Regions from separate parts of the Sphingomonas sanxanigenens DSM 19645 genome, predicted to be linked through region 1. Evidence: predicted binding sites of a transcription regulator. Region 1 holds the regulator's gene; the other holds the start of a gene.
The links. Region 1 encodes LexA, which represses DNA repair genes until DNA is damaged. Its sites were predicted from a motif close to GTTCCNCNCTTGTTCT; they were not measured.

Region 1 (5,512 bases):
CCTTGGCGACGAAGCCCAGCCGCTGCTGCCAGTCGAGCCGATCGACCTTGTAGACGACGCCGTCGATGTCGAACGGCAGGTCGGCGCGGCGCGCCTCGATGCGCCGGTAATGCGCGAGCGCCGCTTCCACCTGGACGCATTCGACGAGCAGGTCGCTCACCGGCAGCCCCCAGTTCTCGATCGCGCGCATCACGCCATGCTGGGTCTCGGCGGGCAGTGCGGACACTTCACCCCAGCCATGCGCCAGGAAGCGCAGCGGGCGGGCCGCGGTGATCGCCGCATCCTTCTGGCGCAGCGATCCGGCGGCGGCGTTGCGCGGATTGGCGAATTGCCGTGCCTTCGCGGGGTCGCCGGCCTCGGCCAGCAGGCGCGCGTTGAGCGCGGCGAAATCGGCCTTGGCCATGTAGACCTCGCCGCGGATCTCGAAGACGTCGGGCACACCGGCCGGCAACTGCTCCGGAATGTCGGATATGGTGCGGACGTTGGGGGTCACATCCTCGCCCACCTGGCCGTCGCCGCGCGTCGCCGCCAGCACCAGCCTGCCCTTCTCGTAGCGCAGCGAACAGGAGAGGCCGTCGATCTTGGGTTCGGCGGTCAGCGCGACGCGATCGCCCTCGCCGAGCGCGAGGAAGCGGCGGACGCGCAGCACGAATTCGATGACGTCGGCATCGTCGAACGCGTTCTCCAGGCTCAGCATCGCGCGCGCGTGCGTCACCTTGGCGAGCACGCCGGTCGCTTGGGCGCCGACCAGCCGCGAGGGCGAATCGCTGCGGACGAGGTGCGGAAATTCCGCCTCCAGCGCGGCGTTGCGCCGGATCAGGCCGTCATAATCGGCGTCGCTGATCTCTGGCGCGTCCTGATCATGGTACAGGCGGTTGTGGCGGGCGATCTCGCTGGCGAGATGGGCGAGTTCGGCGGCGGCTTCCTCGTCGGTCATGCCGACCCTCTCCCACCGGCGGCGCGGCGGATCAAGTATCTCGGAACGCTACTTGGCCTGATCCGGATGCGCCGCGGCGAATGCGTCGATCTCCTGCGCGGCGGCATCGATCCTGACGAGCGTGGGAAAATCGTCGAGCGGCAGTTCGAAGCGGCGGGCATTGTACATCTGCGGCACCAGGCAGACATCGGCCATATCGGGCGCGTCGCCGCCGAGGTAGCGGCCGGAACCGGTGGCCATGGCTTCCAGCGCGAGCAGACCCTCACGCAGCCAATGGCGATACCAGTCGTCGCGCGCGGCGTCGTCGACGCCGAATTCGCGCTTGAGATGCTTGAGCACGCGAAGATTGTTGAGCGGATGGATGTCGGCGACGATCGTCAGCGCCTGCGCCAGCGTCTTGGCGCGCCGGGCGGGATCCTTCGAGACCATCGGCGGGTCGGGATAGTTGGCGTCGAGATAGTCGATGATCGCAAGGCTCTGCGTCAGTTCGATCCCGTCGATCTCCAGGGTCGGCACGAAGCCCTGCGGGTTGCGCGCGAGATGCCCAGGCGCGCGCTGTTCGCTGGCCAGCAGATCGACCGCGACCCGCTCATAGGCGACGCCCTTGAGGTTCAGTGCGATGCGAACGCGATAGCTGGCAGATGAGCGCCAATAATCGAACAGGCGAATGGGCATCTTCTCTCCCCTTCTTTTCCTCCCTTTCAGGGGAGCGGTTGGGGTGAGGGTCTGTCGCCAGGTTCGGAGCAGCCGGTCATTCCCCACCCCAACCCCTCCCCTGAAGGGGAGGGGCTTAGTTGGCATCAATGATAGCGGCGCAGCAACCCGGCCAGCTTGCCCTGGATGCGCACCTGGTCCGGCGCGTAGCGTTGCGGATCATAGGCGCGGTTGGCCGGGTCGAGGCGGACCATCGAGCCTTCGCGGCGGAAATATTTGAGCGTCGCCTCGGCATCGTCGACCAGCGCCACGACGATCTCGCCATCGCGGGCGATGTCGGTGCGGCGGATCAGCGCATAGTCGCCGTCGAGAATGCCGGCCTCGACCATCGAATCCCCGGAGACTTCCAGCGCATAATGATCGCCGGTGCCGAGCAGGGCGGCGGGCACCGAGAGCATGCGGTCGCTCTCCATCGCCTCGATCGGCACGCCAGCGGCGATACGGCCGTGCAGCGGGATTTCGACCACGTCGTTCGCGGCAATCGGCACCGCGCGGGCCGGCGCCCTGGCGGGCGCGGCCACCGGGGCGGATGCCGCCGCAGCCGGCTTGCGCTCGGCGCGCTCGGGCATCTTGACGACTTCGAGCGCGCGGGCGCGGTTGGCCAGACGGCGGAGGAAGCCGCGCTCCTCGAGCGCGCTGATCAGGCGGTGGACACCCGATTTCGACTTCAGGTCCAGCGCTTCCTTCATCTCCTCGAACGAAGGCGACACGCCGGTTTCGGCGAGCCGGTCGTGGATGAAGCAGATCAGCTCATGCTGCTTGCGGGTCAACATCGCCAGCACCTTCCAAAGGAACGAATGGCGAACACGTAAAGCGCGGAACAAAAGGTGTCAAGCGAGCGGCAGAAAGAAGCACGACTCGCCGGTTTTTGCGGGTTCGGCGTGGGCTTCGCGAAAGATCAGCGCATCGGCGCGGGCGAGCGCGCGCATCGCCGCGCTGTCCTGGGTGGCGCTGGGAACCAGGCGGCCGTCGACGATGCGCGCGCGCACATATTCGGCGCGGTTGGCGGTTGCCGCCAGGTCGCCGCCGAGCACGCCGGGCAACGGCGTGGGCGCAGGCTGCGCGGCCCCGGACAGCGCCGCCACCAGGGGCACGAGGAAGAGGCGGGCGGTGACGAAGGCGGAGACCGGATTGCCAGGCAGCCCGAGCGCGACGGTGTTGCCGAGGCGTCCCGCCATCAGCGGCTTGCCCGGTTTCATCGCGATCCGCCAGAAGTCGATTTCGGCGCCGGCCGCGGCCAGCGCGGGGCGGACGAGGTCGTGATCGCCGACGGACGCGCCGCCGGTGGTGACGAGGATGTCGGCCTCGACGGCGCGAAAGGCGTCGGCCAGGACGTCGAGCCGGTCGGGAAGGATGCCGAGGTCGACGATCTCGACCGGCAATCCGGCGAGCAGCCCGCGCAGCATGGGGCCGTTGGAGGCGGGCAGGACGCCTTCGACCAGCGGCGCCCCGGGCAGCGCCAGTTCATCACCGGTCGCGACCATCGCCACGCGCACGCGGCGCCGGACGGGCAGGCGGCCATGCCCGCCCATCGCCGCGAGGCCGAGCTGCGCCGGGCCGAGGCGGATGCCGGCTTCGATCAGCATGTCGCCGGTAAGAAAGTCCGAACCGGCGCGGCGGATGTGGGCGCCCCGGCGCAACGGGCCTTCGCCGTCGAGCCACAGCGCGTCGCCCTCGCGCCGTGCCTCTTCCTGCAGCAACACGGTATCCGCGCCCGGCGGCAGCGCCGCACCGGTGAAGATGCGGGCCGCCTGGCCGGCGCCGACATCGCCGTCGAACGGGCGTCCCGCGGCGCTTTCGCCGATCACCGTCAGCTTGTCTTCGAGGTCGGCGAAGCGCAGTGCATAGCCGTCCATCGCGGAAAGGTCGCGCCACGGCTGGGTGCGCAGCGCGACGATCGGCTCGGCGGTCCAGCGGCCGGCGGCGTCATCGATGGCGACGCTTTCGATCGCAACCGGCGGTGCCAGCGCGAACAGCCGGGCCTGCGCCTCGCTGACCGGCAGCAGGCTCATGCGTCGGCGTGCCAGTCTCCGGACTTGCCGCCGCGCTTGGCGAGCAGCCGGATGCCCTCGATCCGCATCGCCTTGTCGAGCGCCTTGGCCATGTCGTAGACGGTCAGCAGCGCGACCGAGACCGCGGTCAGCGCTTCCATCTCGACGCCGGTCTGCGCGGCGATGCGCGCGGTGGCGGTGGCGGCGACGCCTTCTTCGGTGACGTTCAGGTCGATCTCCACCGATGACAGCGGCAGCGGATGGCACAGCGGGATGAGATTGCTGGTCTGCTTGGCGGCCATGATCCCGGCGACGCGTGCGACCGCGAGCACATCGCCCTTCTTGACCAGCCCGTCGCGGATCGCGTCGCGCGCCATCGCGCTCATCAGGATGCGGCCCTCGGCGACCGCCTCGCGCGTGGTGACCGCCTTCGCCGAGACATCGACCATCCGCGCCGCGCCATCGGCGTCGAGATGGGTGAGGCCGCTCATCCGACGATCAGCGCGCGCGTCGCCGCCTCGACATCGTCCTGCCGCATCAGCGCCTCGCCGACGAGGAAGCAGCGGACGCCGCGCGCCGCCATCGCATCGAGATCGGCCTTGTCGCGCAGCCCGCTCTCGGCGACGAAAGTGCAGCCGGCGGGGGCGCGATCGACCAGTTCGTAGGTCCGCTCGAACGAGATCGAGAAATCGCGCAGGTCGCGATTGTTGACGCCGATCAGCCGCGACCGCAGCTTCAGCGCCCGTTCGAGCTCGTCGGCGTCATGCACCTCGACCAACGCGTCCATGCCCCAGCGGATCGCCTCCGCCTCGATATCGGCCATCTGCGCATCGTCGAGCGCGGCGGCGATGATCAGGATGCAGTCCGCCCCCAGCGCGCGCGCCTCGGTCACCTGCCACGGATCGACCAAGAAATCCTTGCGCAGGCAGGGCAGCGACACCGCCGCGCGCGCCGCGACGAGATAATCGTCATGCCCCATGAAATAGGGCTCGTCGGTCAGCACCGAGAGGCACGCGGCGCCGCCGGACTGGTAGGCGAGCGCGTGCGCGTGCGGATCGAAATGCTCGCGGATCAGCCCCTTGGAGGGGCTGGCCTTCTTCACCTCGGCGATCAGCGCATGGCCGGTCGCAGCCTTGGCGTCCAGCGCGGCGCGGAAGCCGCGCGGCGGCGTCGCCGCGCGCGCGCGGGCTTCGAGATCGGCGAACGGCGTGTGCGCCTTGCGGCGATCCACCTCGAGGCGCTTGGTCGCGCAGATTTCGGCGAGCATGTCGGTCATCAGAACGCAATCCAGCAGTCGAGCAGCGCGTTGGCGAGGCCGTTGTCGAGCACCTCGCCGGCCTCCTCGATGCCCTCCGGCCAGCCATCGACGCGGCCGGCGACGATCAGCGCGGCCGCGGCGTTGAGCAGCACCGCGTCGCGATAGGGGCCGGGTTCGCCCAGCAGCAGCCGGCGCAGCGCGGCGGCGTTATACGCCGGGTCGCCGCCATGGATGCTGCTGGTCGGGTGCGCGCGCAGGCCGGCCTCGGTGGGCGAGATGCTGGTGCCGACGGGCAGGCGGCCGATCGCGGCGATGCGGCTTGGGCCGGCGCCCGAAAGCTCGTCCAACCCTTCCTCGCCGGAGACGACCATCGCCGCCTCGGTGCCGAGCAGCGCCAGTGCCTCGGCATAGACCGGCACATAGTCCGGCCGGGCGATGCCGATGAGCTGGCGGGTGACGCGGGCCGGGTTGGCGAGCGGGCCCATCAGGTTGAAGATCGTCCGCTTGCCGATCTTGCGGCGGATCGGCGTGATCCGCTTCATCGCCGGGTGATGGTTCGCCGCGAACAGGAAGGCGATGCCGATCTCGTTCAGGCTTTCCTCGGCGAGGCGA
Region 2 (5,512 bases), 1.9 Mb from region 1:
GATGATCCAGGTGCCGCTGGGCGTGGAGGAAGGCGCCACCCTGCTGCTGCTGATCGACGATCCGGCGGGCGGCGGCGCCAATGCAGGCGCCGCTTCGGGCCACATCCAGACCCTGCTGACGATGCTGCCGATGGGCCTCGCGCTCGCCGACCGCGACGGCCGCTTCCTGTTCTTCAACGAGGCCTTCGTGCAGGCGGCGGGAATCGATCCGGCCAGCCCGCCGCTCTATCCGGGCGATCTCGTCGTCCGTGAGGACAAGGCGGCGGTCGCCGACGCGGTCCACCGCTTCGCCAGCGGGCGTGCGCTGTCCGGCGACGTCGCGGTGCGTCTGGCGCATTTGCCCGATGAGCCGGTGGCGCTGACCATCGCCGGCGCGCGGAGCCTCGGCGATGCCGCGGTGTTGCTCAGCCTGAAGGACAGCAGCGAGGAATCGCGGCTCAAGCGCCAGGTTGCGCAGGCCACCAAGATGCAGGCGGTGGGCCAGCTCGCCGGCGGCGTCGCGCATGATTTCAACAATGTGCTGACCGCGATCATCGGCCATTGCGATCTGATGCTGATGCGCCACACGCCGGGCGACAGCGATTATGACGACATCCAGCAGATCAAGGCCAATTCCAACCGCGCGGCCAGCCTGACACGCCAGCTGCTCGCCTTCTCGCGGCAGCAGACGCTGCGGCCGCAGACCCTGCAGCTGCCCGATACGATCTCGGAGGTCTCCAACCTCCTCAAGCGGCTGCTGGGCGAAACGGTCACGCTCGTCGTGAAGCATGGCCGCGACCTGGGGCCGGTGCGCGCCGATCCGGGGCAGCTCGAGCAGGTGATCGTCAACCTAGCGGTCAACGCGCGCGACGCGATGCTGCCGCGGGGCGGCGGCACGCTGACGATCCAGACCTTCGCGGTCTCCGCCGCCGAGGTGCGCCGCATGGCGACCGACATGCTGCCGGTGGCCGACTACACCGCGTTCAGCGTGGCCGACACCGGCACCGGCATCCCGCCCGAGATCCTGCCCAAGATCTTCGAGCCCTTCTTCACCACCAAGGAGGTCGGCAAGGGCACGGGGCTGGGGCTCTCCACCGTCTATGGCATCGTCAAGCAATCGGGCGGTTCGATCTTCGCGGACAGCCGGCCGGGGCAGGGCACCGAATTCGTGATCTACCTGCCCGTCCACAGGGTCGAGGCCGGCGGCGACGCACGGCAGGCACCGCGGCAGCGGCTGGGCGAGCTGTGGGGCAGCGGCACCGTGCTGCTGGTGGAGGATGAGGAGATGGTGCGCAGCGTCACCGAACGGGCGCTCGCCCGGCATGGCTATACGGTGCTGACGGCGGAAAATGGCGAGGAAGCGCTGGAGATCCTCGATCGCGGCGACCCTATCGACCTGCTGATCTCGGACGTGGTGATGCCGGCGATGGACGGGCCGACGCTGGTCAACCATGCGCGCCGGCGGATGCCCGATCTGCCGATCCTGTTCATGTCGGGCTATGCCGAGGAACAGCTGCGCCGCTCGATCGACATCGCCAATGTCGGCTTCCTGGCGAAGCCCTTCTCGATGCAGCAGCTTGCCGAGGCGACCCGCGAGCGGCTGGGGGCTTGACGGGGCCGTCGCGCAGCCGGAACGAAATATAATTCAGATTAAGGAAGTCGAAATCGTTCCGATCTATAGTGCGCGGGGCCGTAACGACGGTCGCCAACAAAAAAGAGGCATGATGGCCACCTCCCAGACGTTTTTGATCATCGAGGACGAACCGCTGATCGCGATGATGCTCGAAGATTTCCTCGAAGCGCTCGGCCATCGCGTCGCCGGCACGGCGGATACGGTTTCGGACGCGATGAGCCAGGTCGACGGCGCGACCTTCGACGCCGCGATCCTCGACGTGCACCTGCGCGGCGAGGCGTGCTGGCCGGTGGCGGATGCGCTCGCCGATGCCGGGCGGCCCTTCCTGCTCGCGACCGGCGGCGTCGTTGGTGAGACGCCGATGGCGCATCGCGCCGCGCCGGTTCTGGCGAAGCCCTTCACGATCGATTCGGTCGAGCGGGCGCTGAACCAGCTCCGGCAGCATCAGCCCGGGGAGGGCTGACCGGCGCGGAGCCCGCATTTTCCCTGAAAGTTCTCCTCTTGTTCCGGTAGAACAAATCGGATACTAGGTTGCCACCGCGTTGAACGGTTCGCGCGGAGCGACTACGGGAGGCTTGGCCCATGGCAGCGCAACTTCGGGTCATCGGCGCGGATTCGGCGGGAAATATGGACAGGCAGAAAGCACTCGAAGCAGCATTGGCGCAGATCGATCGCGCCTTCGGCAAGGGCTCGGCGATGAAGCTGGGCAGCCGCGAAAAGATCGAGATCGAATCGGTTTCCACCGGATCGCTGGGGCTGGATATCGCGCTCGGCATCGGCGGCTTGCCGCGCGGGCGCATCATCGAGATCTTCGGCCCCGAATCGTCGGGCAAGACCACGCTGGCGCTCCACGCGATCGCCGAGGCGCAGAAGATCGGCGGCACCGCCGCCTTCATCGATGCCGAACATGCGCTCGATCCGGGCTATGCCAAGAAGCTGGGCGTCGACATCGACGAGCTGATCGTCAGCCAGCCCGATACCGGGGAGCAGGCGCTGGAGATCACCGACACGCTGGTGCGCTCCAACGCGATCGACGTGCTGGTGATCGACTCGGTGGCGGCGCTGGTGCCGCGCGCCGAAATCGAGGGCGAGATGGGGGACAGCCATGTCGGCCTGCAGGCCCGCCTGATGAGCCAGGCGCTGCGCAAGATCACCGGTTCGATCAGCCGCTCGCGCTGCACGGTGATCTTCATCAACCAGATCCGCATGAAGATCGGCGTGATGTATGGCAGCCCCGAGACGACGACGGGCGGCAATGCGCTGAAATTCTACGCGTCGGTCCGCCTCGACATCCGCCGCACCGGCCAGATCAAGGATCGCGACGAAATCGTCGGCAACACCACCCGCGTGAAGGTGGTGAAGAACAAGGTGGCGCCGCCGTTCAAGCAGGTCGAATTCGACATCATGTATGGCGAGGGCGTCTCCAAGACCGGCGAAGTGCTCGACATCGGCGTGAAGGCCGGCCTCGTCGAGAAGTCCGGTTCGTGGTTCTCCTATGATTCGATCCGGATCGGCCAGGGCCGCGAAAATGCGAAGACCTATCTGCGCGACAATCCCGAAGTGATGGCGCGCCTGGAAAAGGCGATCCGCAGCCGCACCGAGAAGGTGGCGGAAGAGATGATGGTGGGACCCGAGGCGGACGACGATCTCTGAGCCTGACGAGGCCCGGGACACGAACCCCGTTTCAAGCACCCGAGGCCCGTCGCGTCACCGGACGCGGCGGGCCTTGTCGTATACCGGGCGGGGCGCGAGCGTCAGGCCGCCAGCCAGCTTTCGAGGTCGGCGCGGGCGCGTGCAGTATATTGCATCTTGCGATCGACCTTGCGCTTCTTGCCCTCGACCGGTGGGAACAGCCCGAAATTGACGTTCATCGGCTGGAAGGTCTCCGCCGCCGCGCCGCCGGTGATGTGCCCCAGCAGCGCGCCCAGCGCGGTCGTGGCCGGCGGCGTGCTGAGCGTGGTGCCTGCCAGTTCGGCGGCCAGGAAACGCCCCGCGAGCATCCCCACCGCGGCGGATTCGACATAGCCCTCGCAGCCGGTGATCTGGCCCGCGAAGCGGATGTTGGGGCGCGAGCGCAGCCGCAACTCGCCGTCGAGCAGCCTGGGGCTCTGGATGAAGGTGTTGCGGTGCAGCCCGCCCAGCCGCGCGAACTGGGCGTTCTCGAGACCGGGGATGGTACGGAACAGCCGCACCTGCTCGGCATGCTTCAGCTTGGTCTGGAAGCCGACGATGTTCCACAACGTGCCCAGCGCATTGTCCTGCCGAAGCTGGACGACCGCGTGCGGCCAGCGCCCGGTGCGCGGATCGTCGAGCCCCACCGGCTTCATGGGACCGTGGCGCAGCGTCTCGGGGCCGCGCTCCGCCATCACCTCGATCGGCATGCAGCCGTCGAAATAGGGCGTGTCCTTCTCCCATTCCTTGAACGCGCTCTTCTCGCCTTCCAGCAGACCGGCGATGAACGCGTCATACTGTTCCCGGTCGAGCGGGCAGTTGATGTAATCCTTGCCGTCGCCCTTGTTCCAGCGCGACTGGAACCAGGCGATGTCGAAATCGATGCTGTCGCGATGGACGATCGGCGCCAGCGCGTCGAAGAAGGCCAGCGCCTCGGTGCCGGTCTCGCCGGCGATCGCGGCGGCGAGGGGGGCGGCGGTGAGCGGCCCGGTGGCGATGATCGCGGGGCCCTCGGGCAAGATGTCGACGCGCTCGCGGACCAGTTCGATCAGCGGGTGCGCCTCCACCGCCTGCGTCACCGCATCGCAAAAGCCGTTGCGATCGACCGCCAGCGCCGAGCCGGCGGGCACGCGATGCGCATCGGCGCGGCTCAGGATCAGCGATCCCATCGTCCGCATCTCGGCGTGAAGCAGGCCCACCGCGTTGCTGTCGGCATCGTCGGAGCGGAAGCTGTTCGAACAGACCAGTTCGGCGAGCCGGTCGGTCTGGTGCGCGGGCGTGCCTTCCACCCCGCGCATCTCGGACAGCCGCACGGAGAAGCCGGCCTGGGCGAGCTGCCACGCGGCCTCCGACCCTGCCAGACCGCCGCCGATGATATGGACCTGATGCGCCGTCACGCCGTAACCTTACCTGTCTAGAATTCGGAATCCACCGGCCGCCCGTCCGGCGACCAGGCGGTGGGCCATAGGCCAATGCGGCGGAGGAGGCGAGAATGATCGATCATGTCGGGTTCGCGGTCAGCGATCTGGAAAGGTCGCGCGCCTTCTATCTGGCCGCGCTCGCGCCGCTCGGCATCGCGCTGCTGATGGAGGTCGGCCCCGAGCGCACCCAGGCCAGCGGCACCGCGCTGGGCTTCGGCAAGGATGATCACCCCTTCTTCTGGATCGGCGACAACGAACGGGTGGGGGAGGGCACCCACATCGCCTTCACCGTCGACGACCGCGCCACCGTCGACACCTTCCACGCCGCCGCGCTCGCCGCCGGCGGCACCGACAATGGCGCCCCCGGCATCCGCGCCCATTATCATCCGAACTATTATGCGGCGTTCGTGCTGGATCCGGACGGGATCAATGTCGAGGCGGTGTGCCATCGGGACTGAGGCCGGTTGACAGCGTCTCCGCCGCCCGCCAATGAGAGCCCCGCCGGAAAAGTTGGAATTCCGACTCCGCGAGAGTTGGAATGAAATTTGACCGGCACGAAAAACCCTAGATTTTCTGCGGGTTTGCGGGTGTAGCTCAATGGTAGAGCAGAAGCTTCCCAAGCTTACGACGAGGGTTCGATTCCCTTCACCCGCTCCGCCCGTGTCGAAATCTCCGCCGGCTCCCGCTTCCCCGTCGCCAGTGCAAGGATTGCGTGCAGGCGGTCGGTGATGATCACGTCGACGCCGCGGCCCTGATTGGCCGGCACCAAGTCCACCGAATCGATGAGGCTGCGCAGGATCGGGTGGGC

Region 2: recA (recombinase RecA) is a predicted target of LexA. The motif match lies at 2,105-2,120, and genes of this name have one in related genera.

The regions. Positions count from the first base shown of each region.
Region 1 is NZ_CP006644.1:5,671,861-5,677,372, forward strand. Features, by position in the region: gene ligA (NAD-dependent DNA ligase LigA) at 1-937, opposite strand, end outside; gene maiA (maleylacetoacetate isomerase) at 986-1,612, opposite strand; gene lexA (transcriptional repressor LexA) at 1,738-2,424, opposite strand; gene NX02_RS26060 (molybdopterin molybdotransferase MoeA) at 2,482-3,663, opposite strand; gene moaC (cyclic pyranopterin monophosphate synthase MoaC) at 3,660-4,133, opposite strand; gene trpC (indole-3-glycerol phosphate synthase TrpC) at 4,130-4,918, opposite strand; gene trpD (anthranilate phosphoribosyltransferase) at 4,918-5,512, opposite strand, start outside.
Region 2 is NZ_CP006644.1:1,373,214-1,378,725, forward strand. Features, by position in the region: gene NX02_RS06435 (hybrid sensor histidine kinase/response regulator) at 1-1,591, shown strand, start outside; gene NX02_RS06440 (response regulator) at 1,704-2,075, shown strand; gene recA (recombinase RecA) at 2,195-3,265, shown strand; gene trmFO (methylenetetrahydrofolate--tRNA-(uracil(54)-C(5))-methyltransferase (FADH(2)-oxidizing) TrmFO) at 3,367-4,680, opposite strand; gene NX02_RS06455 (VOC family protein) at 4,776-5,162, shown strand; tRNA gene NX02_RS06460 (tRNA-Gly) at 5,288-5,358, shown strand; gene NX02_RS31350 (hypothetical protein) at 5,327-5,512, opposite strand, start outside.